Regions from separate parts of the Methylobacterium sp. WCS2018Hpa-22 genome, predicted to be linked through region 1. Evidence: riboswitches for the same ligand, from Rfam matches in the RefSeq annotation. Region 1 holds a riboswitch; each other region holds the start of a gene.
The links. Region 1 has a riboswitch for cobalamin ahead of RQI43_RS02220 (TonB-dependent receptor domain-containing protein). Riboswitches for the same ligand answer to the same signal wherever they lie in the genome.

Region 1 (10,084 bases):
TCATCGGCACCGGGCTCCTGGCGGTGCCGGTCCTGGCCGGATCAGCCGCCTACGCAGTCGGCGAGGCACAGCGCTGGCCGGTGGGCTTCGGCCGGCGCCTGCTGGAGGCACGCGCCTTCTACGGGACGGTCGCCCTCGCCACTATCGTCGGCATGATCATCAGCCTGGGTGCCGTCGACCCCATCCGGGCGCTTTACTGGAGCGCCGTGGTCAACGGCGTCATCGCGGTGCCGATCATGGCCGTGATGATGCTGGCCGCAGCCCGCACCGACATCATGGGGACTTTCGCCGTCCGCGGGCCGCTTCGGTGGCTCGGCTGGGTCGCCACCGCCTGCATGCTGCTCGCGGTCGCCGCGATGTTGCTCGGCACGCTCCTGCCGTTGCGATAGGCTCGGCACGCTCCTGCCGTTGCGATAGATCAAGGCCGGCCATGCTGTCCTGAACGAGCCTCGACGCTTCGATCAACATAGGGACACGCCATGTCGGGAAACGATCAAGTCTTCAGACCGGTCGTACTCGTGGTGGAGCCTCAGGCGTTGCCGGCCATGTGGCTGGAGGACACGCTGACGGATGAGGGCTACGCGGTCGAAGGCCCCTACCCGACCTACGACGAGGCAGTGGATGGGCTTGCCCGCAGCGAGCCGGCTTTCGCCCTCGTCAGCGTCGACCTGCAGGAAGGACCCTGCTTTCCCCTTGCCTGCGCGCTGCGCCGACGCGGCATCCCGTTCGCGTTGTTCTCGGGCTCCATCCCCGTTCCGCGGGCCTTCGGCGACGTTCCGGTGCTCGACCGACCGTGCCTGACCGATGCTGTCGCACGGGCTGTCCGGATGGGCCGTCTGGCGGAGGGGAACCAGGCGAAGCGCAGGGAATGCCCGATGGAGGACAGAATCCGATCCCGGGAGCCCTTTGCGCTGGATCAATGCCCGCCAGCCTGCGGGAGCCAGGATGCGGGACCCGGCCATCGTTGAAGGACGGATGCCGGTCCCCCTGGAAGGAGCTTTCCCATGAACGACAAGATCCTGCGCCAGAATATCATCGACGAGCTCGACTTCGAGCCGAGCATCGATGCGGCCAACATCGGCGTCGCCGTGGACAACGGCATCGTCACACTCACCGGGCACGCCGGCACCTACACCGAGCGTATGGCGGCCGAGAAGGCGGCCCGAAAGGTGCGCGGCGTGCGCGGCGTGGTCGAGGAGATCAAGGTCCGCTTCGCCGGCGAGGCACCGCCCCGGGACGAGGACTTGGCCAAGCGCGCCGTGCAGATGCTGGACTGGTCCGTCACCGTTCCGGAAAACGCCGTGCAGGTGAAGGTGCAGGAGGGCTGGATTACGCTCACCGGCCAAGTCGCGTGGCAGTATCAGAAAGAGGAGGCCCAGGCCGCCCTCAAGCGCCTCTCCGGCGTGGCCGGCATCATCAACATGATCGAGGTCAAGCCACAAGCGAGCGCCACGGACGTGCGCTCGAAGATCGAGGCGGCTCTCAAGCGCAACGCTGAGGTCGAGGCCGACGGGATCAAGGTGACGGTCAAGGACGCCAAGGTGACGCTGGAAGGCAAGGTGCACGCCTGGCACGAGCGCAGCCTCGTCGAGAACGCCGCCTGGTCCGCTCCAGGCGTGCGCTCCGTCGTGGACCACCTGACGCTCGCGTGAACCACCGGACGGGGCCGGGGTCACCGCCGGCCCCGCTCCGATTATCCCGAAGCCATCACCGAAAGGGAGATCCCCATGTCCTATGCCAGCCTCATGGTCTCGGTCGATCTCGGTGACGCTGCTCGCAGCCGCATCCGCCTCGCCGGGCACCTCGCCGACGACTTCAAGGCTCGCCTCGTCGGCGTCGCAGCCGAGATGCCGGCCTATGAGGCAGCGCCCGTCGGCCCGACGTTGGGGAGTGCCTACTGCCTCGCCTCGGTCCAGGAATCCGTCCTGAACGATCTGCGGATCGCCCATGCGGCCTTCGACGAGGCCAGCGGCGGCCGAAGCCGGGTCGAGTGGCGCTCGAACCTGGACTTCCCGCTGGAGTTTCTGGCCCGCCAGTCGGCCGCCGCGGACCTGGTGATCGTCGGCCGTGGCGACGACGGCAGTCCGCTCTTGTCGGTTGATCCGGGCGATGCGGTGATGCGGCTCGGCACCCCGGTGCTGGTAGTCCCGCCGACCGTGGACCATCTCGATGCGCGGCGGGTGGCCGTCGCCTGGAAGAACACGCGCGAGGCACATCGTGCCGTCCGCGATGCGCTGCCTTTCCTCAAGCGTGCCTCCAGCGTGGTGGTGCTCACCGTCGACGAAGGCGCGGGCGCCGGCGACACGCGGGACGTCATTGGTTACCTCCAGGCCCACGACGTCCACGCCACCGCCGTACCGAAGGACGCTTATGGTGCCTCGACGGCCGAAGCGCTCTTAGAAGCGACCAGCGAGCACGCCGCCGACCTGCTGGTGGCGGGGGCCTATGGCCACGGCCGCCTGCGCGAATGGGCGTTCGGCGGCGTCACCCGCGACCTGCTCGCCTACTCTCCGGTCAGTTGCCTGATGAGCCACTGACTAGCGTCCGGTCTATCTGAGTCCCGCGTCCGACCGGACACATGCATATGAGGGCACCCAGTCCGTCTCGGTCCCTTGAAACCGCCACGCATGGGGACCGCGATGCCCCTCTATTTCTTCGACGTCTATGACGGCATCATGCAACTCGACGAGGAGGGGACCGAATGCGCGGACCTTCAGGCCGCGCGTCTGGTCGCGAAGCAGCTCCTGCCTAACATCGCCCGGGACGAACTTTCGCAGAGCGCGGATTCCCATATCTACGCGGTGGTGGTCAGCGATGCCGACCATTGTCCGGTCTACACCGTCAGCCTGACCGTGATCGGCCTTTGGATCATCCGCTGAGCCGAGCCGTACGCCTGGATGTGCTATCCCGGAATACCTGCACGGCGCCGCCCTGCAAGCGGCGGCATCCACGTGTCGCGTTCTGTTGGGTCGCTCTATGGCCAGAACGGGTGGATTTGCGATGGTCCGCTTCTGGGTGGGAGTTGGCGGAAGCAAACACTGCCGTCGGGGCGGCTCCCGATCCGACTCGGACCTCAAAACTGATGAGCCGTGACTTCAGCAGCTACCGGAAAGGGGACCTAAGCGATTTGGCGTAGGATTTCGGCGCGCAGCATTTCGGGCTGCGGCATGCCAGAGAACAGGCGATCACCGATCGCGACCGAGGGGACGGCGCGGATGCCCGCCTCTCGTGCCTCCAGCAATGCCACGTCGTGGCGTCCCCCGTGGAGCGGCGAGGCGAGTACCGTGTCGAGGGCATCAGGATCGAGACCAAGACCCCGGAGGATCGCCTTGAGCAGGTCTGTGTCGCCGATATCGCTATCCTCCTGGAAGAAGGCGCGCAGGACCGCATCGACGTAGGCATCTCCCTGCCCGTGCTCGACGGCATACTGAAGCCCGAGGAACGCCTTGCGAGTGTAGGGCTGCGGCGAGACGGTCGGCAGTCGGATCGTGACGCCCATCCGCTGGGCGGCGGGGTAGACGCCGTGCTTCCATGCCGTGGGCAGGTAGTCGTCCTCGGGCCGCAGCGTCGGAGTCGGGTAGGCGCGCAGCTCGAACGGCATCCAGACGATGTCGACGTCGAGCCCGTCGGTGGCGGTCCGGATGAGCTGCTCCCCCAGGAGGCAGTACGGACAGACGAAGTCGATCCAGACGCGGATCTTTGTGCGGGCAGGCTTCACGGTCGCCGTGCCGAGGTCATCGCTCATGCTTCATGCTCCACATTCATCTGGGCCGGCACAGGAGGCTTTCGACATGGTGGCGTCTGCACCGCGTGCCCCTCAGGCTGCCAACTCGCTCGGCTTGATGTTGGCGATGGGACCAAGGATGGTGGGATCGAACGCTGCCACCTCCTGCAAGGCCCGGATGCGGTTCGGAAAGTCTGAATTTGCGAGCGCAACCTTGCCAAGCGCCACGACGTCAGCACCGGCAGCCATGACCTCCTGCGCCCGCGCAGGGTCCTGCACGCCGCCGTTGGCGATCAGCGGGACGTGCGGTGCGTAGCGGCGAGCTAAGGCGACGAGGCTGTGCTGCCCGCCCTCGAAGGCAGGCTCCCACACCTTGTGTTCGGTGACGTGGATGTAGCTGGCCCCGGCGTCGGCGAGCGTGCCGAAGATGGTCTCGGCGTCCTGTTCACGGCCCGCCCACTTATGGGTGAAGTCGTTGACCTTGCCCTGCGAGATGCGCACGCCGACCGGAACGCCAGCCCCGACCCCGACCCGCACGGCCTCGAACACGGCACGCACGAGGGCGGTGCGCCGGAGCGTGTCGCCACCCCAGCGGTCGTCGCGCCGGTTGGCGTAGTCGGTCAGGAATTGGTCGATGAGGTAGCCGTTCGCGCCGTGGATCTCGACGCCATCAAACCCGGCCGCGACCGCGCGGGCGGCCGACGCGGCGAAGCCTTCGATGGCGTCGGCGATCTGCTCCTCACTCATGGCGGCAGGCGCAGGGTATGCGCCCTTGCCGTAGTAGAATTCCATCTGGTGACCCTTGGGCTGCACAGCCGAAGGCCCGACGGTGGTGTCACGGAAGCGGTTACCCTGGCTGATCGCGCCCGCATGCATGAGCTGCGCGAAGAAGCGCGCACCATGTTGATGCACGGAATCCACCACACGTCTCCAAGCCTGGACTTGGCCGTCATCGGTGATGCCGGGTTGATGGAGGTAGCCCTGGGCGAATGCCTGATCGGTGTAGATACCCTCGGTGACCAGGAGCCCGAAGCCGCCACGGGCGAACCGCTCGTAGTAGCGGGCCATCGTCTCCGTGGCGGTGCCGTCCTCGGAGGCGCTCACGCGGGTCATCGGGGCGACCGCGAAGCGGTTACGCAGCGAGACGCCGTTTATATCCGTCGCCGTGAAAAGGCTGTCCGTGTTCGCGCTCATGTCTGACCTCCGACCTGCTCTCTCCGCTCGATTGAGAGCAAATTAACCGCCGGGACATCCACTCGGTAGCCAGGATGGACGATAAGCATTTTATCGCCCAATGATATGCCGATGAACCTCTCGGATGTGGCCCTGTTCTGCGCCATCGTCACGACCGGCAGCCTTTCGGCCGCGGGGCGGCAGGCGGGACTGTCCCCGATGGCGGTCAGTCGGCGCCTGGCGGCGCTGGAACTTGAGCTGGGGGTGCGCCTGATCCACCGCACCACGCGGTCCGTCGCGCTGACGGCGGACGGCGAGACGTTCCTGCCGCTCGCGCAGACGATGCTGGAAGCGCGGGAGGCGGCGACCGCGGCCTTCTCCGAACATCACGAGGGCCTGAGCGGCATCTTGCGCGTGACTGCGCCCCACCGTATCGGCCGAGCCCTTGTCGTGCCCCTGGTCGTCCGGCTGATGGCGGAGAACCCGCGCCTCAAGGTGGACCTGACCTTCTCGGACGGGATCGTGGACATCGTGGCCGTGGGAATCGACGTGGCGATCAGGGTGGCGACCCTGCCAACCTCCGAGCTGGTCGCCATGCGGGTTGCGGACAGCCCTCGTATCCTGTGCGCCGCGCCGGCCTACCTCGCGGCGTACGGTTACCCCGGGAGTCTCGCGGACCTCGATGTACATGCCTGCCTGACGCTGCACGCGATGGACGCATGGACATTCGCCCACGCCGGACATCCAGTCGCCAAGCGCATCAAGGGCAGGCTGGCGGCCAGCAGCGTCGATACGGTGCACGCGGCCTGCGTCGCCGGCGCCGGACTCGCGTTGCTGACCTACTGGGACGTGGCGCAGGATCTCGCCGACGGCACTCTCAGGACAGTCACGCTCGACGACGTCGAGCCGGAGCAGTTGGCGATCTGGGCGGTTCTCCCGACCCGGCAGCACATGCCGCCGCGCGTGCGTCGGTTCATCGACGGGCTCAAGTCCGCGTTGATGGTGTCCATTCCAGCCCAGGCGCGGCCATGACGATCAAGCACCGCGATGCCGCCGGACGGCCGACGAATGGCCGTTTTCGGGAAGCGCTGATGGCGGTCCCGACGACTGTGTTGGGTCGGTACGAGACCGTCTGCTCTATGACCGGGGCGGGTGGTTATGCGACGGTCTGCTTTTGGGCCGAATTTTTGAAAAGCGGACGCTGAATAGCACCGAGGCAAACCTTCGTAAGTGCTGACTTGTAACCTTCCAGGCACACATCGTCGGAAAGCCTTTGCGTGCCATTGACGGCGGACGCTTTGATTGCGCTCCTTGTCCCCGACGGTTCCTCCCCGGAGGATCAAAAGGGAACGCGGTGAGGATGAGGTCCGAAAGGGCCTCCCCGAAGCCGCGGCTGCCCCCGCAACTGTAAGCGGCGAGCCCATCATCAACACGTCACTGGGTGCCTTGCATCTGGGAAGACGATGAGAGGGCGGTGACCCGCGAGCCAGGAGACCTGCCGTCAGTCGTGGTCACACGCGAAACGCATCGGGCGGGGTGTCCTGATGGGTGTCGAGGCGTTCGGCTGTCCTAACGGCAGGCAAGCGCCCAGGCCTCGTTCGCGGTGACGTGCCACAGACGTCGCCCGAGGCTTGTCCCGTGTCCTTCCCCTCCCGATCCGCGTGCCTGCACACGCTCGCGCTCGCCTGCGCCTCCCTTCCCGTATCCACCCTTGCGCAACAGGCCGCCGCCCCCTTCGCCGATGTCCCGCGCGGGGCCGAGGCGGCCGTCACGCTCTCCGAGCTTTCCGTCTCCGCCACCGGCGTTCCGACCCCGGTCGACCAGGTCGGATCAAGCGTCACCGTGCTCACCGCCGCTACGCTGGAGGCCCAGCAACGCCGCACCGTCCCGGATGCCCTCCAGCAGGTGCCGGGCCTCAACGTCGTGCAGACCGGCGGCCCGGGCGGTCAGACCTCGGTGTTCATTCGCGGCTCGAACTCGAACCACGTGAAGGTGCTCATCGACGGCATCGACGCGACCGACCCGTCGAACCCGAACGGCTCCTTCGACTTCGGGCAACTCCTGACCGACGACCTCTCTCGCATCGAGGTGCTCAGGGGTCCCCAGAGCGGCCTCTATGGCAGCGACGCCATCGGAGGCGCGATCTCCTTCACGACGAAACGTGGCGAGGGACCGGCCAGGGCCACCGTGCGGATCGAGGGCGGGTCGTTTGGGACCTTCAACCAAAGCGGCAGGATCAGCGGGTCGGAGGACGGCTTCGACTATTCGGTCTCGATCCAGCACTTCCGTGCGGCCGTGACGCCGGTGACGCCGCCGAACCTTGTCCCGTTCGGCCGGTCGATCCATCCGAATTTTTACGACAACGAGACGGTTTCGGCGAAGTTCGGCTACCAGTTCACCGACACCTTCCGCATCAACTCGGTGACGCGCTTCATCAATTCCCGTCTCCTGTTCACGGGCACCGACTACAGCACCTTCCCAGCCTTCCCGGCGGCGTTCCGGAGCGCCGCCGACGTGCAGCAGGTCTTCACCCGCAACGAGGCCGAGTGGACGCCGTTCGCGGGGTTCCACAACCTCTTCGCGATCAACTACTCGAACTTGTTCAACAGACAGCGGGGCCCCCTCGACCCCCTTGCCACGCCGGACGCGACGACGGGCCTGGGCGAGCGCACCCGCTACGAGTACCGCAGCGACTACCAGCTCTCGCCCGGCAACCTCGTCCTGTTCGGGGCGCAGCGCGACGACGAGAGCCTGTCGACCACCGACCCGAGCCCGTTCGGGGCCGGCAACTTGCGGGCGAGGAACGGCAACACGGCCGGCTACGGGGAGGTGCAGCTGACGCCCTTCGAGCGGGCGGCGTTCGTGGCCAACATCCGCCACGACGAGAACGACGCCTTCGGGCCGGCCACCACCTTCCGCGTCGCGCCGAGCTACATCCTGCCCTTCACCGAGACCCGGATCAAAGGCAGCGTCGGCACCGGCTTCAAGGCGCCGACCCTGAGCCAGCTGTTCCAGAGCTTCCCGGCCTCGAACTTCTTCGCCAACCCGAACCTCAGGCCGGAGGAGAGCCTCGGCTACGACGCCGGCATCGAGCAGCCCCTGGGGGACCGCGTCCTCGTCGGCGCGACTTACTACGCCAACGACTTCAAGAACCTCATCACCTCGAACACGACGTTCACCTCGAACGAGAACGTCGGCCGGGCCGAATCGTACGGGGCGGAAGCCTTCGTCGCTGTCCGGTTCTCCGATACCCTTACGGGCCGGGTCGACTACACCAACACGGTGACCAAGAACGAGATCACCCACCAGGAGCTCCTGCGCCGGCCCCGCCACAAGGGTAGCGCGACGGCCATCTGGACCCCCCTCCCGGGCCTGACCGTCAGCGGGACCGTGATCGTGCTCGGCCACTTCGTCGACGGCAACCGCGACTTCTCGGTGGCCCGGCTCAAGAACCCGGGCTTTACCCTGGTCAACCTTGCGGTGAACTACGACGTCAGCGAGACGGTGAGCGTGTTTGGGCGGGTCGATAACCTGTTCGACCGCCGCTACGAGAACCCCACCGGCTTCCTCGGGGCAGGCCTCGCCGTGTACGGCGGCGTCCGCCTGACCGCGTTTTGAGACCGCCGATGGCACAACGGTCCGGCATCGCGGTCCTAACGGTGATGCTCGCGGTCAGCCAAATCTGGTCGATTGTCGCTGGGATGGCCGCCCCGGCATCCGGGGGACCCCGGCACGTCGTCTCGATGAACCTCTGCGCGGACGAGCTCGTCCTTCGGCTTGCCGACCGCGATCAGGTCGCCGCCGTGACCTACCTCGCCCATGACCCACGCGGCTCGACCGTCGCGCGGGAGGCCATGGGCATCGCGGTGACACGCGGCCTGTCGGAGGAGATCGTCGCCCTGCGGCCCGACCTCGTCGTCGCCGGTGCCTTCACGACACGGACCACGGTGGGCCTGCTCAAGCGCGTCGGCTTCCCCCTCCTCGAACTCGGCGTACCCAACGACTTCGAGGGGGTGCGGGCCCAGATCCGGACCGTCGCTGCGGCCCTCGGGCACCCGGCGCGCGGCGAGGCAATGGTCGCGGACCTCGACGCGCGGCTGGCCGAGGTGATGCCGGCGGCCAAACCCTTGCGGGCCCTCGTGATGCGTCCGAACGCCTTCACGGTGGCACCGGACAGCCTCGGCGACGCGGTGATCCGTGCCGCCGGCCTCGCCAACGTCGCTGCCGAACTCGGTCGCGACCGGTTCGGGCAGGTCCCGCTGGAAGCGGCGGCCTTGGCCGACGCCGACCTCATCGTCCTCGACGAGGGGGAGCCCGGCGCGCCGTCGCTGGCCGATGCACTGCTGCATCATCCCGTCCTCGACGCGCTACGCCGGCAGGGGCGTACCGTCTCGATTCCGAACCGGCTCTGGAGCTGTCCAGGTCCGCAGGTCGCCGAGGTTGTGGCCTTGCTCGCTGCGGCGGCACACCAACGGGCGGCACGATGAACGCTCCTCTCCCGCCTCCCATGCGGGTCGACCGGGCGGTCGTCGGACCCCGCGCGGTCGTCTGGATACTCGGCCTGCTTGTGCTCGTCCTGACGGTCGCGTCCATCGCGGTCGGGTATGCCCCCTTCGATGTCCCAGCGGCGGCTAGCGACCTCATCGCCGGACGGGCGACCCTCCCGGCGCTGGTGCTCTGGGAACTGCGCCTACCTCGTGCCTTGCTCGGCAGCCTTGTCGGTTTCAGCCTTGGGCTCACCGGAGCGGCGATGCAGGGCTACCTGCGCAACCCGCTCGCTGATCCCGGCATCCTCGGCATCTCCTCCGCGGCGGCCCTTGGGGCCGTGGTGGTTTTCTATGGCGGCTTCGCAGCCTCGCTTAGCCTGGCCCTCCCGCTCGGCGGGATCGCCGGCGCCGCGGTGGCGGCGCTCGCCCTGAACCTCGTCGCCGCCAGAGGCGGCACCACCCTGGGATTGATCCTCGCCGGCGTCGCCCTGTCGAGCCTAGCCGGCGCCATGACGGCGCTGGCGCTCAACCTGTCGCCCAATCCCTACGCGGCCCTGGAGATCGTGTTCTGGCTGATGGGGTCGCTCGCGGACCGCAGCATGGACCATGTCTGGCTTTGCCTGCCGTTGATGGCGGTCGGCTGGGGCCTGATGCTGTCTACCGGCCGCGCGCTGGATGCCCTGACACTGGGCGAGGACAC
Region 2 (10,084 bases), on a different contig from region 1:
CGCCGCGCCGGCCTTGGCAGCGGGGGGTGGCCAGCACGACCTCGTGCCCGTCGATCCGCCCTACACGATGACGTCCGGCCTGAAGGGCAAGGACGGCAAGCCCGCCAAGGACATCAGCGGCATCGCCTGCATGCCCCCACGGGAGGGCAAACGCCGCTGCCTCGTGGTCAACGACGAGAATACCGGCGCGCAATTCATCACCATCGACGGGCACACGATCACGCCCGGCGCCGATATAGACCTCGTCGGCGGTGGACCGAGCCCGAACACGCTGGGAACCCCGCCCTCGAAGAACGGATGCTCGGGCGGCGAGGGCAAGTTCGACGATCTCGACGGCGAAGGCGTCGCCTATGCCGCCCCGTATTTCTACGTGGTCGGTTCGCATGGCTGCTCGCGCGGCAAGGCGAAGTTCAAGCTCTCCACCTTCGTGCTGGCGCGCATCAGGGTCGACGCGGCCGGCGAGCCGGTGGGAGCGAGTGCAGTCGAGACCACCTACCGCCTCGGTGACGCCCTCGGCCTGGCAGAGACCGTCAGCGCCTACTACACGCAGGATCTCCAGACCGATGACGGCGACGCTACGCCCAACGGCCTCAATATCGAGGGCGTCGCCGTCGATGGAACACGCCTGTTCGCCGGGCTGCGCGCACCGTCCCATGACGGCAAGACCTTCATCGTCGAGGCGGATGTCGGGGCTCTCTTCGCGCAGGGGCACGAGCCGCTCAAGGCCGCCCCTCAGGTGATCCCCCTCACGGTCGGGCGTGGGGCCGGGATCCGCGATCTCGCCATCCTGCCCGACGGGCGGCTCCTCGTCCTCACCGGGCCGGCTCAGGGGCAGACCGACGTGCCCTACAGCCTGTTCGCGGCCGGGGCCTCCACCAACGCGAAGCTAGAGCCGATCGGCCATCTCACCGGGGCGGAAAAGGGCGCCAAGGCGGAGGGCGTCGCGGTGCTGGGCGACAAGCGCATCCTGGTGATGTTCGACAGCGTCAAGGATGGCGGACCGCTCGAATACAAACTTCCCTGACAGCCTTTGTCGTTCAGGCGGCGTGTGGGGCGACGACCGGCGCGGCGACGCTGCGGCGGACGGCGTCCCGGCACAGGGCGGACACAACCGCGACTATCGAGCTCGCCCCACAGGCGAGTTTGAGCGCGGGCCCAGGCAGCACCACGGTGGGCAGCCAGGAGCTCGGCCCCGTCTCACGAGTGAGGCGCGTCGACCTCCGGCGGCGACGGCGTCTCGGGCTACTTCCTCATGGCTCGTGCCTTGCGCGGGAGCCCGATCGGTCGAGCCTATGTTGGGGAACTGCTAGCGCGCCAAGGCGAACAGTCGGTCGCAATCGACATGCGCCTCGACATGTCGCGCGAGGGCATCGAGGACACGCTCGACTTCGCCTTCGTAGGAATGACCGTCGGAGGCCGCTCCCAGGCGCGCGAGCCAGGCGGCCCGCTGCCGGTCGTCGGCGAAGAGGCCGTGAACGTAGGTGCCGCAGACCCGCCCGTCGCCAGAGACCGCACCGTCCACCCGTCCGTCGGCGAAGCGTAGCAGCGGTGTCACCGTGTCCGCACCGGCCGTGTCGCCCACATGCATCTCGTAGCCGCTGAACGGCAGGTCGTCGGAGAGGCTCCGCCCGCTCACCGCCTCGAGGCGCTTCAGCGGCGTCATCACCGTCTCGACGTCGAGCAGGCCGAGCCCGGCGACGCTGCGCGGCTCGCCCTCGATCCCGTGCGGATCGCTCAACGTCCGGCCCAGCATCTGGTAGCCGCCGCAGAGGCCGAGCACATGGCCGCCCCGGCGCAGATGCGCGCGGATGTCGATGTCCCATCCCTCGCGACGGAGGGCGTCGAGATCGTCGATCGTGGTCTTCGAGCCCGGCAGCAGGACGAGGGCGACGTCGCCCGGAATCGCCTCGCCGGGCCGGACCAGCACGACCTCCACCTCCGGCTCCGCCCGTAGCGGATCGAGGTCGTCGAAATTGGCGATGCGAGGGAGAACCGGCACCGCGACGCGAATGCGCGTCCGGCCGGAGGAGGCGGAACCGGCGAGCCCCAGCGCATCCTCGGCGGGCAGGCGCGCGGCTTCAGGGAAATGCGGCACGAGGCCGAGGGCGGGCCAGCCGGTCGCCGTGGCGACGATCTCCATGCCGTCAGCGAACAGGCTCGGGTCGCCGCGAAACCGGTTGACGAGGAAGCCCACGATCATCGCCGCATCCTCGGGCGCGATCACCGCCTTGGTGCCGACGAGGCTGGCGATGACGCCGCCCCGGTCGATGTCGCCGAGCAGGATCACGGGCGTGTCGGTGGCCCGCGCAAAGCCCATATTAGCGATGTCGCCCCGTCGCAGGTTGACCTCGGAGGCCGAGCCGGCGCCCTCCACGATGACGAGGTCGGCCTGGCCCTTCAGATGATCAAAACTTTCGAGCACGGAGGCCAGGAGACGCGGCTTCCAGGCCTGGTAATCTCGCGCCTTCGCGGTGCCGACCATCCGGCCCTGCACCACCACCTGCGAGCCGGTCTCGCTCTGGGGCTTCAGCAGGACCGGGTTCATGTGGATGGAGGGCGCCACCCCGCAGGCCCGCGCCTGCAGCGCCTGGGCCCGGCCGATCTCGCCGCCATCGGCGGTAACGGCCGCGTTGTTGGACATGTTCTGCGGCTTGAACGGCCGCACGGCGAGGCCGCGCCGCGTGAAGGCGCGGCACAGGCCGGCCACGATCAGCGACTTACCGACATCCGAGCCGGTGCCCTGGATCATGAAGGCGCGGGCGGTCATGCGATCGGGTCTCGTCCGGTGTGCCGAGGGGTGTCGGCGAGCCCTAGCACGACCGCGTCAGGGCCGCGACGGCGGGCCGGCGACGCAGGCGGTATCGAGAGGCCGCGCGGCCCGGCGGAAATCGAGGATGGCGGAGGCGTAGGTCTCGACGACCTCCGAGAACGGCACCCGCTCGGCCGTGAACAGGACGGCCCGATGGCTGAACAGCCGGTCCGGAATCGCGAGCGGCGCGCAGGCGGGATCGGGCGGGGCCGCTTGGTCCCAACCGGGCGGCAGAGGCTGCCAGAGACGGTCCGCCCCGATGGTCTGGCGGGTGGTGCCCAGCGCCTGGACCGCCCTGCCAAAGGGTGTATCGGTCGTCTCCAGCAGGCGGTTCATCTCCGGGTTCAGTCGCTCCGGCACGTACCAATTGTCGGCCTCCGACAGAACGTGATTCCCGCAGGCGAGCCGGACCCGGCGATATTTCAGGACGGTTTCGGGTCCGGCGGCGAGGCGGCGGCGCGTCTCTTCCGAGGCGGGCTTGTCCACATCGCGCAGGAGGGTCGCCGTGAGCCGCGGGTCCGTCGCCATGCCGTGCTCGAAGCACCAGCCTTCGAGGGTCGCGGTGGCGCTGCGGCTCGCCAGGAGCCGCGCATTGAGCCCCTCCATCACCGCCAGCGCCTCGACGCGGGCGAGATAGGTGTCCGGCCAGGATGTGATGGACTCCGCGGAGGCCGCACCGGCACCGGACAGAAGAAGCGTGAGCGGAACGAGGCAGCGTCGGAAGCCGCGACGGAACACAACCCAAGGGAGATTCCGCGATACCCTATACACGTTGATGAAGCCGTGCATAAGTTGCGGGACCGAAGCCCGCGACGCTAGGCGATCTCTCGTGGAGCTCATCTTTCCCATCGAGTTCCTCGTCAGCGGCACACCGGTCTCGTTCCAATCGGCCCGATCGAGTTCCAAATCGCAATGGAAGCAGAAGGTCCGAGCGGCAAGCGACGGCTCCTTGCCCGAGAATCACTTCGCCTGCGAGGGTAAACTCGCCGTGACGCTGTTCTACTTCCCCGTCGGCTCCGTGCAGGGCGATGTGGACAATATCGTCAAACTGGTTCTCGATGCCCTCAACCAGCACATCTACATGGATGATTCTCAGATCGAACGGGTGGTCATCCAGAAGTTCGAACCGCAGCGGGTGTTTTCGTTCACGCAGCCGAGCCCCGTCCTGGCGGCGGCCCTGTCGGCACAGAAGCCGATTCTATACGTAAGGCTCTCGGACGATCCATTCGAGGAACTGGCATGAGCGGCATGGAACCAGAACGGCCGGTCCTCGACCTCATCATCCCGACACTCATGGATGCCGGCTACGAGGTCTATACTCACCCTTCCCGCCAGCTTCTGCCATCCTTCATGGGCGACTACGTTCCCGACGCGATTGCGCTCGGAAAACCCAAGAATCTCGCGATCGAGATCGTGCGGGATGGCTCGCGATCGGGAAGCCAGGAAAGAGTCGCTGACCGGTTCCTCGGTGTCGCCGATTGGGAACTTCGGATCTACTACGCTCGCTCCGGCGGCGGCGTACCCGCCATCGACGGCGTGACGCCCGACATCATTGACCGCACGATCGCGAAGGTCGAGGCTCTCATCGCAGCCGGCCAGATGGAGGCCGCTCTGCTGCTTGGCTGGTCGACCTTCGAAGCCATCGGGCGGGCCTTGATTCCGGACCGCCTGTCGCGATCTCAATCGTCCGCACGGCTGATCGAACAGCTCGCGGGCGAAGGCATCGTAACGCCCGACGAGGCGGATCGGCTTCGCCCCATGGCGAGCCTGCGCAACGCCGTCGCCCACGGGGCCCTGCAGCGAGACCTTGATCCCGCCGCCCTGGAGGATTTCGTCGCTACGCTGAAGCTCGTCCTCCACGAGAATCAGCCGGTCGGCGGCGTGGCCTGACCGCGCCCAGCAGTCAGAACTCGATCCCCTCCTGCGCCTTCACGCCGGCCGAGAAATGGTGCTTCACGCTGCCCATCTCGGTGACGAGGTCGGCGGCCTGGATGAGGGCCGGCTTGGCGTTGCGGCCGGTGACGATGACGTGGAGGTCGGGCCGGCGCGCCCGGAAAGCCGCCACCACGGCGTCGATGGGCAGATAATCGTAGCGCAGGGCGATGTTGAGTTCGTCGAGGAGGACGAGGCGGATGGTCGGGTCGGCCATCAGCTCCTCGGCCTTGGCCCAGGCATGCTCGGCCGCCGCGATGTCGCGGGCCTTGTCCTGCGTCTCCCAGGTGAAGCCCTCGCCGAGCGTATGCCATTCGATCCGGTCGCCGAAAGCCTTCAGCGCGTGCTTCTCGCCCGTATCCCACCCCCCCTTGATGAACTGGACCACGCCAACCCGCCAGCCATGGCCGAGCGCCCGCAGGACGAGGCCGAGCCCGGCCGTGGTCTTGCCCTTGCCAGGGCCGGTATTGACGATGAGCAGGCCCTTCTCGATCGTCTTGGCCGCGACCTCGGCGTCCTGGACGGCCTTGCGCTTCTCCATCTTCTCACGGTGCCGTTCGGCCTCCGGGTCGCTCGTGTCTGAAACGCTCATGCGCTCGCTCCGGGTTGGGGTTTCACGATCATCGGCAGTCCCGCCACCATGAACACCACATGGTCGGCCCGCGCGGCGAGGCGCTGGTGCAGGCGCCCGGCCGCGTCGCGGAAGCGGCGGGCGAGCGCGTTGTCCGGTACGATGCCGAGACCGACCTCGTTGCCAACGAGTACCACTGGCCCCGGCGCGCGACCGCAGGCCTCGATCAGCGCGGCGCTCGCCGCCTCGATATCGGCCTCGGACAGGATCAGGTTGGTAAGCCATAGGGTCAGGCAATCGACCAGCACCGGCCCGTTCGCCGCGGCGACGGCCTCGGCCAGATCGATCGGCACGTCCCGGGTGATCCAATCCGCCGAGCGGCGCGACCGGTGAAGGGCGACGCGCTCCCGCATCTCGTCGTCCCAGGCCTGCGCGGTGGCGAGGTAGAGCCACGGCGCCGGGTGGGCTTCCACGAGGCGCTCCGCGTGCAGACTCTTGCCCGAGCGCGCGCCGCCGAGGACCAGTGTCATTCTTGGAGAAGGCTGCCGCATGGCTCCCTTTAGCGCGAAACCGCCCTGCCCCGTCAAAGCCGGTAAAACGCTTTGGCAGCGCGTTGTCAGCGGTCGCGCGAGCGCGTAGAAGCGAAGTTCGGACGGTGCCCCGGCGACGGGGTGAAAAGGGAATGCGGTGAGGGCTCGCGCCTGAAACCGCAGCTGCCCCCGCAACTGTGAGCGGAGACGGGCCTGCCATCGGCCACCGGAGCGATCCGGGAAGGCGGCAGGACCGGATGACCCGCGAGCCAGGAGACCTGCCTTCCGAAGGGGACATTGTCCTCCCGCTCTATCCTCGAACGCCGCCGGCGGGGCGGCCGGAGACCTGACACGATGACCACGAACACCCTCGCCCTCACCGGCACCCGCAGCAACGAGCGTCTCGGCGCAGTGCTCATGGCCGCTTTCCTCGGCCTCGGGCTCGTCTTCATGGCCGGCTTCGCCCCGGCGATGGCGCTGCACAACGCGGCCCACGATTTCCGGCACGCCCAGAATTTCCCCTGCCACTGACCGCCTAGCGCTCAGCCAGGACCTGATTTCATGATGATCCGACTCGTGTCGGCGGCCCTGGTCGCCGGCTTCCTGGCGGCTGTCGTCGCCACGGGCTTGCAGCTTGCCCTCACCTCGCCGCTGATCATCGCGGCCGAGCGTTACGAGAGCGGCGAAGCCACGGCGCCAGCCGCGCAATGGATGCCGCGCGGCGTCTCCCCGGCCTCCCTCATCGTGCCCGTCCATTCGGGCCACGACCATGGCGGCAAGGACCATGGCGGCAAGACGGACGGTGTCGAAGGCGGCGAGGTCGCTCCGGCCTGGCAGCCCGGCCCCGGCCTTCCCCGGATGGTCTTCACCGCCCTCGCGACCCTGGTCGGCGGCGTCGGCTACGCCCTGTTGCTGGGCGCGGCTCTCATTGCCTGTGGGCGCGAGCCGAGCCCGGAAACCGGCCTGCGATTCGCCATCGCGGGGTTCCTCGCCGTGGCCCTCGCCCCGGCCCTCGGTCTGCCGCCTGAACTGCCCGGCATGGAGGCGGCGCCGCTCGCCGAACGCCAGTTCTGGTGGATCATGACCGCGGCCGCCACCGCCATGGGGCTCTACCTCATCGCGATCCGCCGCTCCTCCATCGCCATCGCTGGAGGGCTCGTGCTTCTCGTCGCGCCGCATCTGGCAGGCGCTCCGGAGACGAGCCACACTGCCTCCGCCCTGCCCCCGGGCTACGCGGCCCAATTCGCCGCTCGGTCGCTCGGCATCGCCTTCGTGTTCTGGGCGGTGATCGGCCTCGCCTTCGGCTGGGCCTGGAACAGCGTCGGGCGCAAGAGCCCGACGACGTCGCATGCCTGACGAGGACATCCAGGCCGGCAGACCGGTCGTACTCTATGTCTGCGCCACCTGCCGCACGGCCGGCGACACATCCGAGCCCCGTGCCGGGGCCCGCCTCGTCTCGGCGCTGCGCGATGCGGTGACGGAAGCCGCCATCGAGGGCATCGCGGTCGAGAGCGTGGAGTGCCTGTCGGTCTGCAAGCGCCCCTGCACGGTCGCCGTGGCGTCGGAGGGCCGCTGGACCTACGTCTACGGCGATCTCGACCCGGTCGAATCCGCCAGAACCATCCTCGCGGGCATCGGCCTGTACGCGGAGACGCCCGACGGCATCGTGCCCTGGAAGGCGCGGCCGGAGGCGTTCCGCAAAGGCGTCGTCGCCCGCATTCCCCCGTTTCCTCCGCCCCGCGCGGACAGAATTCCGGACGCCGCCGAATGAGCATCGTCGAGAAGATCCCCTGCACCATCGTCACCGGCTTCCTCGGAGCCGGGAAGACGACCCTCGTCCGTCACCTCGTGGAGAATGCCGGCGGTCGTCGGCTCGCCATCATCGTCAACGAGTTCGGCGATATCGGCTTCGACGGATCGTTCCTGGCCGCCTGCGGCATCGAGGGTTGCCAGGACGAGGACATCGTGGAGCTGGCCAATGGCTGCATCTGCTGCACCGTGGCGGACGATTTCGTGCCCGCCCTGAACAAGCTCCTCGACCGCGCCGACCCGCCGGAGCACATCCTCATCGAGACGTCCGGCCTCGCTCTGCCGAAGCCCCTGGTCCAGGCCTTCCACTGGCCGGCGATCCGCTCGCGGGTGACCGTGGACGGGGTGATCGCGGTGATCGACGGCCCGGCCGTCGCTGCCGGCTTCTTCGCCGACGATCCGGCAGCCCTCGCCGCCCAGCGGGCCGACGATGCCAGCGTCGATCACGACAACCCGCTGGAAGAGGTGTTCGAGGACCAGCTCCTCTGCGCCGACCTCGTGGTGATGAACAAGGCCGACCTCCTCGACGACGCCGGCAAGGCCAAGGTCCGCGCCGAGGTGGAGCGCCAGCTGCCGCGCGCGGTGAAGATGGTCGAGGCCGAGCATGGCCGCCTCGATCCGCGCGTGATCCTCGGTCTCGGCGCCGCCGCCGAGGACGATCTCGACGCCCGCCCCTCCCATCACGGCGAGGGCGAGGACCACGATCACGACGATTTCGACTCCGTGGCCATTGCCGTGCCTGCCACGGCGAGCGCCGAGGATCTGGCCTCCCGCGTCGCCCGCGCCGCCGAGACCAGCGGCGTCCTGCGGATCAAGGGCTTCGCCGAGGTCACCGGCAAGCCGATGCGCCTCGTGGTCCAGGGCGTCGGTGCCCGTATCGCCCATCATTACGACCGCCCCTGGCGGGCGAGCGAGAACCGCGACGGCCGGCTCGTGGTCATCGGGCTGAAGGGTTTCGACCAGGGGGCGGTGGCAGCCGCCCTGGCGGGGTGAGCGCGTTGACCGCCCGACGGATCCTGGCTCACGGGTGCCGCGGCCTCGTGGCCGCGTCCGGCCTGGCGGCTCTCGCGGCGATCGGTGGCTGCTCGGATTCACGCCCACCCAAACCGGAGTTTCAGGCCTCGGACAGCCGGGCGATGGCACGCCTCGCTCCGGTGGCCCGCCCACTGGCCCAGACGAGCGATGCGAAGCTCGCCTATACCCACGACCTGACCATCGGGTTACCGCCCCAGCGGGTGAACGCGCATTTCGAGGCGGCGCGCGACCGCTGCCTGAACGAGGCAGCCCTGAAATGCGTTCTCGTCGCTGCGTCCGTCGACGATGGCCGCAGGCCTGCGGGCCGTCCGCAGGCGCAGGTTCAGGTCCGACTGCCGCATGAGTCCGTCGCGCCCTTCATGGCCTTCGTCACGGCGCCCCTCCCCGGCGAGGCGACGGGTGACGTCGTGCTCCGGAGCCAGTCGACGCGTGCCGACGACCTGACGGACGCCATCGAGGATGGCGGCCGGCGCTTGGCCCAGCTCACCGCCTATCGCGCCCGGCTCGACGCGATCGCTGCACGGCCCGACCCGCGCGTGGAGGATTTGATCCGCATCGCGCAGGAATTGGCGCAGGTTCAGTCGCAGATCGAGGAAGCCGATGCCAAGCAGCGCGGCCTGAACCAGCGCGTCGACACGGAGCTCGTCTCCATCGCCCTACGCTCCGACGAGGCGAGGGCCGGGCCTCTCGCCCCCGTGGAGGAAGCCTGGGCCCAGGCAGGCCAGACCTTCGGCGAGAGCGCCGGATCGGCCTTGCGTTTCGTCGTCGCCGGCCTGCCATGGTTACCGCTGGTGCTGATCGGCGTGCTTCTCCTTCGGGCGCTGTGGCGCCGGCGCGGTCGCCAAAGCGCCGTGACCGAGCGGACGTCCTCCAGGGCACAGCCATGACGGCGCGCCGCCCATGCATCTGATCCGAATCGACACGGTCTCCCTCGACGAAGGCGAAGCCGCCATCGATCTGGGCCAGGCGCCCGGCGACATCGTGTTCCTGTCCTTCACCGATTCCGACCTCTCCGGCATGGCCGGCGCGCATGCGGCCGAGCGGGAGGCGGCGGCACGGGACCCGTCGGCAGTCGACGTCCCGACGCTCCGCCTCGCCAAACTGGCGCGGCTGCGCCATCCGATGTCCGTCGATCTCTACGTAGACAACGTGATCGCGCGGTCGAAATTCGTGGTCATCCGCTGCCTCGGTGGCCTCGATTACTGGCGCTACGGCGTCGAGCGCGCCGCCGCTGCGGCTCGCGCGAACGGCGTGAAGCTCGCCGTGATTCCGGGCTGCGACAAGCCCGATCCCCGCCTCACCGCCTTCTCGACGGTGGCTCCCGAACTGGTGGAGACACTCGAGGGCTATTGCCGCGCGGGCGGGTCCGACAACCTGCGCCGGATGATCCGGCGCCTC
Region 3 (10,084 bases), on a different contig from region 1:
ACGGGCTCGTGGTGGCGACCAAGGACGATCGCCTGTGGCGCCCCCTGAGCAATGGACGGCGTGAGCCGCAGATCTCGGCTTTCCGCACCGATCCCCCCGACGGGTTCGGACTGTTCCAGCGCGAACGAAACTTTGCCGCCTATTTTGATGTCCAGGCCCGTCACGAGGCGCGGCCCGGCCTCTGGGTCACACCCCAGGCGGGGTTCGGCGCCGGGGCGGTGCAGCTCTTCGAAATCCCGTCCCGCGAGGAGTACATGGACAACATTGTCGCCGCCTTCGTGCCGGCCGCGCCCGTCATGGCGGGGAGCACCCTCGACCTTGCCTACACGCTCTCGACCGTCGGGGCCGAACCGGACACCGCTGTGCTCCGCGCGCTCGCCCGGGTGGTCTCCACCCGCTTCGGTTCGGCCGAGCGCCTGCGGCCGACCACGCCGCCGAGTCCGGAGCGGCGCCTCTACGTCATCGATTTCGAAGGGCCGGGCCTGCCCACCGGCCCAGACGGTGACATCGCGGCCGAGGTCTCGGCCAGTGCCGGCACCATGGTCGATCCGGTGGTGGAACGGGTGCCCCAGACGGGTGGCTGGCGTCTCTACGTAGAATGGCGCCCGCCGACGCCGCTGCCACCCGGTGACGTCGTCCTGCGCGCGCGTCTCGTGCGCGGCGGGCGTCCGATCAGCGAGACCTGGGACAACGCCGCCTGATCGCCGGGCGCTTTCACGACTTGGCGAGATGCCGCAGGGATCGGAACGGGAGGAGGGGCCAGGGATTCCTAAGCTGGAACACCATCAGGTTGCGGAGCCGCCCGGTTCCCCGGAGGCCGTCGAAACGCCTCGGCGCGCGGAATCCGCCTTCCCCCGGAGCAGCACCCTTGGCCATCGAGACCGACTACCTGCGCTACACGCCCTCCATCGAGACCCTTGAACCCGACGAGGCCGAGACCAGCCGGGCCCTGAACGAGACCATGCGCTCCATCAGCGAGACGACCCTCGCCCATGGCGGCCATGCCATCCGCAGCGTCCATGCCAAGGCGCATGGCGCCTTGAGGGCCGAGTTGGAGGTGGCGCCCGACCTGTCCCCTGAACTGGCGCAGGGCCTGTTCGCGAAGCCGGGGCGCTACCCCGTGGTGATGCGCTTCTCGACCATTCCGGGCGACATCCTGGACGACAGCGTCTCCACCCCGCGCGGCGTGGCGATCAAGGTCCTCGGTGTCGAGGGAGAGCGTCTCGAAGGATCGGAAGGGGATGCCACGCAGGATTTCGTGCTCGTCAACGGGCCGGCCTTCTCGGCGCCGGGACCGAAGCCGTTCCTCGCGACGCTGAAGCTCCTCGCCAAGACCACGGACCGGGCGGAAGGGCTCAAGAAGGCTGCTTCGGCGGCGCTTCGGGGCGTGCAGAGCGCAGTCGTCGCGACCACCGGTTCGCCGAGCCCGACCCTGGCGATCCTCGGTGGGCAGCCCGAGACGCATCTCCTCGGCGACAGTTTCTATAGTCAGGTCCCGCTGCGCTTCGGCGATCACATCGCCAAGATCTCCCTCGTCCCGGTCTCTCCCGAAATGAGGGCGCTGGCGAACAAGCCGCTCGACGACACGAGTGCCGCCAACGCAATCCGCGAGGCGGTGATGGCGCATTTCAGCATCCACGGCGGCACCTGGGAATTGCGTGCACAGCTGTGCCTGAACCTCGACGACATGCCGGTGGAGGACGCCTCCGTGGTCTGGCCTGAGACCGCGAGCCCCTACCGTACCATCGCCACCCTCACCGCCGCGCCGCAGGCAAGCTGGAGCGAGGCCCGCGCCGCCTATGTCGATGACGGATTGTCGTTCAGCCCCTGGCACGGGCTGGCCGCGCACCGGCCGCTCGGCGGGATCATGCGCATGCGCAAATCGGCCTACGAGATGGGCAAGCGCTTCCGGGCCGAGAAGAACGGCCGCCGCATCGAGGAGCCGAAGAACCTCGACGCTCTACCGGATTGACGCCGGACGTTGCTGCAATGCGACAGGGCAGCGGCGATGATCGGTGCGGGATCATCTCGCAATTGACCCTCTCGTCGCGGCCGACCTAGCCTGAGACTGACGGTTCCTCTTCGGGGGATCAAAAGGGAACGCGGTGAGGACGTTTTGTCCGATGCCGCGGCTGCCCCCGCAACTGTAAGCGGCGAGCCCATCATCAACACGTCACTGGGTCTTCGGGCCTGGGAAGACGATGAGAGGGCGTCGACCCGCGAGCCAGGAGACCTGCCGTCAGTCGTGGTCACACGCGAAACGCATCGGGCGGGGTGTCCTGGTGGGGTGTCGGGGCCTGCGCTCGCGTAGGGATCGGCTTCGTTCGCGGTGACGTGCCACTGCCGTTGCCCGAGGTCTCCGCCTGTGTCCGCCCGTCTCGTTCCCCCACTCCTCGCCCTCGGATTCCTGGCATCCGCCTCGCCGGTTCTTGCTCAGTCCGGGACGGCAACCACCGCCGAGGCGACCCTCAACGAACTCTCCGTGGCCGCCGACATGCGCCCGCCCCCTGCAGCGGCCGGTCCCGGTCTCGGCGGGGCCACTGGTGGAACCGGCGGGGCCGAGGCGTTCGGCGCCCTGTCCGCTCCCGCGCTGACGTCGAGTTCGGGCGTCATCACCGGCAGGGCCCTCAACGATCGCCCGGTGACCCGCCCCGGCGAGGTGCTGGAAGCCGTGCCCGGCCTCATCGTCACGCAGCATTCCGGCGAAGGAAAAGCCAACCAGTACTTCCTGCGCGGCTTCAACCTCGACCACGGCACGGACATCGCCATCACCATCGACGGCATGCCGGCCAACATGCGCACCCATGGCCACGGCCAGGGCTATGCCGACATCAACTTCCTCATTCCCGAACTCGTCGGCGCGGTGGAGTTCCACAAGGGCCCGTATTTCGCCCGTGACGGGGATTTCGCCTCCGCCGGATCGGTGCGGATCGACACGATCGACGCGGTGCCCCGCCCTCTCGCGCTCACCTCCCTCGGGAGCTTCGGCTACAAGCGGGCGCTCACCATCGCCTCCGCACCCCTCGGGGAGGGGACGCTCCTCGCCGCTGGCGAGGCTCAGGTCTATGACGGCCCATGGGTGGTGCCGGACGACATCCGCAAGCTCAACGGCGTGCTGCGCTACAGCCAGGGCACCGCCCTCGACGGGTTCTCCCTCACCGGCATGGCCTATTCCAACCGCTGGACGGCGACGAACCAGGTTCCGCAGCGGGCCATTTCCGAAGGCGTGATCGGCCGCTTCGGCACTCTCGATCCGAGCGATGGCGGCGATGCCAGCCGCTTCTCCCTGTCGGGCCGCTGGAGCCGGTCGGACGACGGCGGCGTCACCCGCGCCAGCGCCTACGTCATCCGCTCAAACCTCAACCTGTTCAACAACTTCACCTATTTCCTCAACGACCCGGTCAACGGCGACCAGTTCCGCCAGCTCGACAGCCGCACCGTCGCCGGCGGCGAGATCGCCAGGGTGTTCAAGGGTGAGCTGTTCGGCCTGCCCATGGAGAACGAAATCGGCGTGCAGGCGCGGTTCGACGACATCCATGTGGGACTGTTCAACACGCGGGCGCGCACCTCCCTCTCCACCGTGCGCGACGACCGCGTGCAGGAGGGCAGCGCTGCCCTCTACTTTGAGAACCGCCTGCGTTGGACCGAGTGGCTGCGCACCAGCGTCGGCCTCCGCGCCGATGCCTACGACGCCACCGTGAGATCGAACAATCCGTTGAACTCAGGCCATGCGCGGGACGGCATCGTCAGCCCTAAGCTCGGCGTCGTGTTCGGCCCCTGGGCCGAGACCGAATTGTTCGTGAATTACGGCGAGGGCTTCCATTCCAACGACGCGCGGGGCGCGACCATCACGGTCGATCCGGGCAACCCTCTGTTCCCCCTCGACCGGGTGCCCCTGCTGGTGCGCTCGGTGGGCTCGGAGGTGGGCTTGCGCAACCGCTCCATCGCCGGTCTCGAATCGACCGTGACGCTGTTCCAGCTCGATTTCGATTCCGAGAACCTGTTCGTGGGCGATGCCGGCACCACCGAGCCGAGCCGCCCGAGCCGGCGCACCGGCATCGAGTGGACCAACCACTACGCGGTCACGCCCTGGCTCGCTCTCGATGCCGACCTCACCGTCACCCATGCGCGCTTCGCCGATCGCGACCCAGCGGGGAGCCGCATTCCCGCCGCCCCCACCGCCATCGCGGCGGCCGGCTTTACCCTCGGTGAGGCGCTCGGCTGGTTCGGCACGATGCGGCTTCGCTATTTCGGGCCGCGCCCGCTCATCGAGGACAATTCCGTCCGCTCGAAGCCGACCACGCTGGTGAATGGCCGCATCGGCTACAACTTCGAGAACGGCGTCACGGTGCAGCTCGACATCCTCAACCTGCTCAACGTCAAGGCGAGCCAGATCGACTACTTCTACGAGTCGCGGCTGCGGGGGGAACCGGCCGGCGGCGTGGCCGACACGCATCTGCATCCGGTGGAGCCGATGGCGGTGCGGCTGACGGTGGCGGGGCGGTTTTGAGAGGGATGGGAGCGGGTTGCGGGCAGCCAAGCCGCTCTCCGGTCATGCTGATGGCAGTGATCCGGGCCGGAGATATGCGAACATGTGAGGCACATAATCGGCTTTGCCGAGTGTGATGCCGTAATGCCGCAAGATGGCGTAGGCGGTGATGACGTGGAAGTAGAACTGAGGCAGAGCCCAATCCCGAGCGTATTGTTCGCCGCTCATATCGAACGTGATGTTGCCCGGAAGCTCGATCACGATTGGCAGGGTCGCTCCGGCATCGAGAGCATCGTCCGGGAGGCCGTCCAGATGCGCCAATGCGTCGGCGATGCGAGCCCGTGCATCCGCGATTGAGCCGGGCACGTCGCCGGCATTGCGCCCCTCGGCTGCCACGGCAGCAAGCGATTGGGGAATATCTTCGCCGCTAAGGCGGAACGTTGCTTCCTGAGCTTGATAGGCAGCAAAACAAACCTGTGACGCCAGTGGATACATATCTGGTGCCAGACGCGCCGATAGCAGACCATCGGCCTGATCCACCCTCTGATGCACTGCTTTGTCCAGCAGCCCGGACAGCGTCCGCAACATGTTCCTGTAGGTCGGTACCAGAAGGTTAGTCAGCGACATAATCAGTCTCGCGGCGACGGCTACTTCAAGGCCTACCCTATTTCCGCGAGAGCGAACACCATAAGTCGAGGCCCACTTTTTCCCATTCCGACCCCTACGGCCCCACCCGCTTCCGCACCACCATCTCCCCCCGGAACAAGAACTTCTGCGCGCGCTTGCCCGTGTCCACCTCCGTGGTGAAGACGTTGCCCTTGCTGTCCACGGCGAGGTTGTGGACCCAGTGGAAGTCGCCGGCCATGCGGCCGTTGCGGCCGAAGGCGCCGAGCACTTCGCCGGTGTCGCGCTTGAGGGTGCGGACCTCGTTGTTGGCGCCGTCCGCATTGAGGAGGTAGGTCTGGTCGGGGTCGGGCCAGAGCGCCAGTTCCCAGACCGAGCCGTTGGCGCGGGTGTCCTTTTCCACGAAGAACTCCTTCACGAAGCTGCCGTCGCGGCGGAACACCTGGACCCGGTCGTTGGCCCGGTCGCAGACATAGACCAGCCCGTCGCGGGCAATCTGGACGCAATGGACCGGGTTGCGGAATTGCTGGGCCGGCGCGGCGGCCGGGTCGTAGGCGGGCAGGGTCTCGTCGGTGGGCGGCTTGCCGTAGGCGCCCCACATCCGCTTGAACGCTCCGGTCTCGGCATCGAACACGATGACCCGGTGGTTGAAGTAACCGTCGGCGACGAAAAGCTCGTTGGTCTCGGGGTCCACCTGCATGGCGGCGGGCCGTCCGAGGCGGGTCGTGTCGAGGCTGTTGGTCTGGGGACCCTGCTTGCCGATCTGCAGGAGGAATTTCCCCTCCGGCGTGAATTTCAGGATCAGGCCATCCTGCTCACCATTGCCGGCGAGCCAGACGAAGCCTTTGTGGTCGATATGGATGCCGTGCTCGTTCTGCGGCCAATCATAGCCTTCGCCCGGCCCGCCCCATGACCGGACGAGGGTGCCCGCCTGGTCGAAGACGAGCACGGGCGGAGCGGGGTGGCAGCATTTGGTACGTGGCGGCGTGAGGCTGGCGGCCTTCTCGTCATCGGTGAGGGAGCGCGGGCGCTGCACCACCCAGATCCGGTCCTCAGCATCCACCGCGACGCCGGACGCCTGGCCCATGATCCAGTTGTTCGGCAAGGGTTTAGGCCAAGTCGAATCGACCTGGAAGGTCGGGGGCTCCGCTGCGGCCACGCCTGCGAAGGCGACGGCGAGCACGGCCAGACCAAGCCTGAGCCTCATGGCATTTCTCTCCCAAACCCGTTTTTTGTTGAAGTAAGTCTCCGCCGGGCCGGGGCCTTTGTCCATCGGCCGCAGCTCGCCGACCTGTATCGACATGCAGCGTTTGTCACGAGGATCGCTCCTCAGGAATCCGTCGGATCGAGCCCATGGCTTCTAACTCAGGTCGACGATTCATCATCGAGCGGCGGGAACTCGACGGTTTTGCCACCCGCACCGTCATTCCGGGGCGCTGAAGGCGAGCCCGGAATCCAGAACCGCCGACCTTGCGACGTTGAACTGGACCAAATCGAAGCCTGCGATATACGGCACGCGTCGCGGCTCTGGATTCCGGGCTCCGCTACGCGGCCCCGGAATGACGGGATCCTGTCTATCGCCACCATGACACCCGGCATCGACCCGAGTTCAAATCCGTCGGATCACCCCTCCGGTTTGACCGCTCTCCGGCCCGGCCTGTAGACACCGCGGCCCCTTCACGCGCGCGAGGATCCCATGGCCGCCATCACTGCAACCATCGCGGCGGAGCTCAAGGTCGCCGAGCGGCAGGTCGCTGCCGCCGTCGAACTCCTTGATGGCGGGTCGACGGTGCCGTTCATCGCGCGCTACCGCAAGGAGGTCACCGGCGGCCTCGACGATTCCCAGCTCCGCGATCTAGAGGAGCGCCTCGCCTATCTGCGCGACCTGGAGGCGCGCCGCGCCGCCATCCTCGAGAGCATCGACGGCCAGGGGAAGCTCGACCCGGCCTTGAAGGCGCGCATCCTCGCCGCCGACACCAAGGCACGGCTCGAAGACCTCTACCTGCCGTTCAAGGTGAAGCGCCGCACCAAGGCGCAAGCCGCCCGCGAGGCCGGGCTCGGCCCCCTGGCGGAGGCCTTGCTCGCCCATCCCGAACGCGCGCCGGAACAGGCTGCCACCGGCTTCGTCGATGCGGGCAAGGGCATCGCCGATGTCGAGGCCGCGCTGGAGGGCGCGCGCACCATCCTGATCGAGCGGTTCGGCGAAGACCCGGAACTGGTGGGCGCCTTGCGCGACACGGTCTGGCAGCGCGGCCGAATGACCTCCAGCGTCAAGAAGGGCAAGGAAGCGGCCGGCGAGAAGTTCGCCGACTATTTCGACTTCTCCGAACCGCTCACGCGCCTGCCCTCGCACCGCATCCTGGCCCTGTACCGGGGCGAGAAGGAGGACATCCTCGACCTCGACATCACCGACGCCCCCGGCGACGTGGCCGAGAAGGGCGTGCCCACCTGGCAGGAACTGCGCATCGCCCGCGCCTTCCGCATCGGCGATCATGGCCGGCCGGGGGACCGATTCCTGATGGAGACCGTGCGCCGGACCTGGCGCACCAAGCTGAAACCCGCCCTCGACACCGACCTGCGCGGACGCCTGAAACAGGTGGCCGAGACCGGGGCCGTGGGCGTCTTTGCCGGAAACCTTCGCGACCTGCTGCTTGCCGCCCCCGCCGGTGCCCGGCCGACTCTCGGCCTCGATCCGGGGTTCCGGACCGGGGTGAAGGTCGCGGTGGTGGATGCCACCGGCAAGGTCGCGGCCACCGACGTGATCTACCCGCACGAGCCCCGCCGCGACTGGAACGGCGCGCTCGTCGCGCTGGCCAAGCTCTGCCGCGCCCATAAGGTCGAGCTCATCGCCATCGGCAACGGCACCGCCTCGCGCGAGACCGACAAGCTCGCCGCCGAACTCATCGCCAAGCAGCCGGAGTTGAAGCTCACCAAGGTGATGGTGTCGGAAGCCGGCGCCTCGGTCTATTCGGCCTCCGCCTATGCCAGCGCCGAATTGCCGGGCCTCGACGTGACCCTGCGCGGGGCTGTCTCCATCGCCCGGCGCTTGCAGGACCCGCTCGCCGAACTGGTGAAGATCGAGCCGAAGGCCATCGGCGTCGGTCAGTATCAGCACGATCTCGGCGAGGGTCAGCTTTCCAAGGCCCTCGATGCGGTGGTGGAGGATTGCGTGAACGGCGTCGGCGTCGACGTGAACATCGCCTCCGCGCCCCTGCTCGCCCGCGTCTCCGGCCTCTCCGAGCGGGTGGCGGCCAACATCGTGACGACGCGGGACGAGAAGGGCCCGTTCCGCACGCGCGCAAGCCTCAAGAAGGTCGCGGGCCTCGGGCCCAAGGCCTATGAGCTCGCCGCCGGCTTCCTGCGCATCCGCGATGGCGACGATCCCCTCGATGCGTCGGGCGTGCATCCGGAAGCCTATCCGGTGGTGCGCCGCATCCTCGCCGCCGCCGGACAGCCCATCCAGGCCGTCATCGGCAACGGCCCCATCCTGAAGAGCCTCGACCCGAAGCGCTTCACCGACGAGACCTTCGGCCTGCCCACGGTCACCGACATTCTGTCGGAATTGGAAAAGCCCGGCCGCGATCCGCGACCGGCCTTCAAGACCGCGACCTTCCAGGAGGGCGTCGAGAAGATTTCGGACCTCCGGCCCGGCATGCGCCTCGAAGGCGTCGTCACCAATGTCGCCGCCTTCGGCGCCTTCGTGGATATCGGGGTCCACCAGGACGGTCTCGTCCACATCTCGGTCCTGGCCGACCGGTTCGTGAAGGATCCGCGCGAGGTGGTGAAGCCCGGCGACGTGGTGCAGGTGCGCGTCGTCGAGGTGGATGCCAACCGCAAGCGCATCGCGCTCAGCATGCGCTCGGAGGAAGCGGGTGCGCCGCGCGGCGGGCGGCCGGAGGAACGCCCGTCCTCGTCGCGGCCCCAGCAGCGACCTGCACCAGCCCCGGCGCCACGCGGCCCGGCCCCCGACGGTGCCCTGGCGGAGGCCCTGCGCCGGGCGGCGGAGGGCAAGGACCGGGGACGCCGCTGACGGTGCGCATTCCCCTCTCCCCGCTCGCGGGGAGAGGACCGAAGGCACCTCGTCGTGCCTTCGGTGAGCGAGAGGCGAAGCCGAAGCGAGGGTGAGGGGGCGATTCCGGACGTGGCTCCTTCGGAATCGCCCCCCTCACCGTCGGCTGCCGTCTCGCCGCGACGACCGACCGCCTCCTTTACAGCGAGGAGAATATCCCCCTCAGCACGCCGCCACGTTCACCGCGAGACCGCCGAGCGAGGTCTCCTTGTACTTCGCCTGCATGTCGTTGCCGGTCTGGCGCATGGTCTCGATGACCTCGTCCAGGCTGACCCGATGGATGCCGTCACCGCGTAGTGCCAGGGAGGCGGCCACCACCGCCTTGTTGGCGCCGAAGGCGTTGCGCTCGATACAGGGGATCTGGACGAGGCCGCCGATCGGGTCACAGGTCATGCCGAGATGATGCTCCATGGCGATCTCGGCCGCGTTCTCGATCTGCAGAGTCGAGCCGCCGAGCAGCGCGGCGAGCCCGGCCGCCGCCATGGCCGCCGCCGAGCCGACCTCCCCCTGGCAGCCGACCTCGGCGCCGGAAATCGAGGCGCGGCTCTTGATGAGACCGCCGATGGCGGCCGCCACCAGCAGGAATTCGCGGCCGCGCTCGTCCGACCAGCCGGGGCAGAAGTCGCGGGCGTAGCGCAGGACGGCCGGGACGATCCCGGCCGCGCCGTTGGTGGGGGCTGTCACCACCCGGCCGCCGGCAGCGTTCTCCTCGTTCACCGCGAGGGCGAACAGGCTGATCCAGTCCATGATCTCGTGGGCCGGCCGGGTGTTGAGGTGGCGGTTGGCCTCCAGATCCTCGAACAGCTTCTTGGCCCGCCGCCGCACCTTGAGGCCGCCGGGCAATTCGCCGGTCTGGCGAAGCCCCCGGTCGATACAGGCGAACATCGCGTCGCGAATCGCGT

Region 2: linked by a shared signal. The riboswitch ahead of RQI43_RS03505 (CbtB-domain containing protein) and the one ahead of RQI43_RS02220 (TonB-dependent receptor domain-containing protein) in region 1 are both predicted to bind cobalamin.
Region 3: linked by a shared signal. The riboswitch ahead of RQI43_RS14750 (TonB-dependent receptor) and the one ahead of RQI43_RS02220 (TonB-dependent receptor domain-containing protein) in region 1 are both predicted to bind cobalamin.

What each region holds. Positions count from the first base shown of each region.
Region 1 is NZ_JAVTJA010000001.1:462,620-472,703, forward strand. It holds gene RQI43_RS02175 (Nramp family divalent metal transporter) at 1-389, shown strand, start outside; gene RQI43_RS02180 (histidine kinase) at 480-968, shown strand; gene RQI43_RS02185 (BON domain-containing protein) at 1,005-1,652, shown strand; gene RQI43_RS02190 (universal stress protein) at 1,728-2,537, shown strand; gene RQI43_RS02195 (DUF6894 family protein) at 2,640-2,879, shown strand; gene RQI43_RS02200 (DsbA family protein) at 3,119-3,745, opposite strand; gene RQI43_RS02205 (NADH:flavin oxidoreductase) at 3,818-4,918, opposite strand; gene RQI43_RS02210 (LysR family transcriptional regulator) at 5,024-5,929, shown strand; gene RQI43_RS02215 (hypothetical protein) at 5,926-6,102, shown strand; cobalamin riboswitch at 6,202-6,415, shown strand; gene RQI43_RS02220 (TonB-dependent receptor domain-containing protein) at 6,536-8,515, shown strand; gene RQI43_RS02225 (ABC transporter substrate-binding protein) at 8,599-9,384, shown strand; gene RQI43_RS02230 (FecCD family ABC transporter permease) at 9,405-10,084, shown strand, end outside.
Region 2 is NZ_JAVTJA010000002.1:213,347-223,430, forward strand. It holds gene RQI43_RS03470 (DUF3616 domain-containing protein) at 1-1,024, shown strand, start outside; gene RQI43_RS03475 (cobyric acid synthase) at 1,307-2,767, opposite strand; gene RQI43_RS03480 (hypothetical protein) at 2,825-3,547, opposite strand; gene RQI43_RS03485 (RusA family crossover junction endodeoxyribonuclease) at 3,639-4,052, shown strand; gene RQI43_RS03490 (hypothetical protein) at 4,049-4,699, shown strand; gene cobO (cob(I)yrinic acid a,c-diamide adenosyltransferase) at 4,713-5,333, opposite strand; gene cobU (bifunctional adenosylcobinamide kinase/adenosylcobinamide-phosphate guanylyltransferase) at 5,330-5,842, opposite strand; cobalamin riboswitch at 5,949-6,143, shown strand; gene RQI43_RS03505 (CbtB-domain containing protein) at 6,197-6,373, shown strand; gene RQI43_RS03510 (CbtA family protein) at 6,404-7,198, shown strand; gene RQI43_RS03515 (DUF1636 domain-containing protein) at 7,191-7,613, shown strand; gene cobW (cobalamin biosynthesis protein CobW) at 7,610-8,644, shown strand; gene RQI43_RS03525 (DUF4349 domain-containing protein) at 8,641-9,573, shown strand; gene cobN (cobaltochelatase subunit CobN) at 9,587-10,084, shown strand, end outside.
Region 3 is NZ_JAVTJA010000010.1:80,922-91,005, reverse strand. It holds gene RQI43_RS14760 (glucan biosynthesis protein) at 1-701, shown strand, start outside; gene RQI43_RS14755 (catalase family protein) at 869-1,972, shown strand; cobalamin riboswitch at 2,056-2,256, shown strand; gene RQI43_RS14750 (TonB-dependent receptor) at 2,366-4,510, shown strand; gene RQI43_RS14745 (DUF1993 domain-containing protein) at 4,553-5,116, opposite strand; gene RQI43_RS14740 (hypothetical protein) at 5,211-6,320, opposite strand; gene RQI43_RS14735 (Tex family protein) at 6,810-9,143, shown strand; gene RQI43_RS14730 (L-serine ammonia-lyase) at 9,345-10,084, opposite strand, start outside.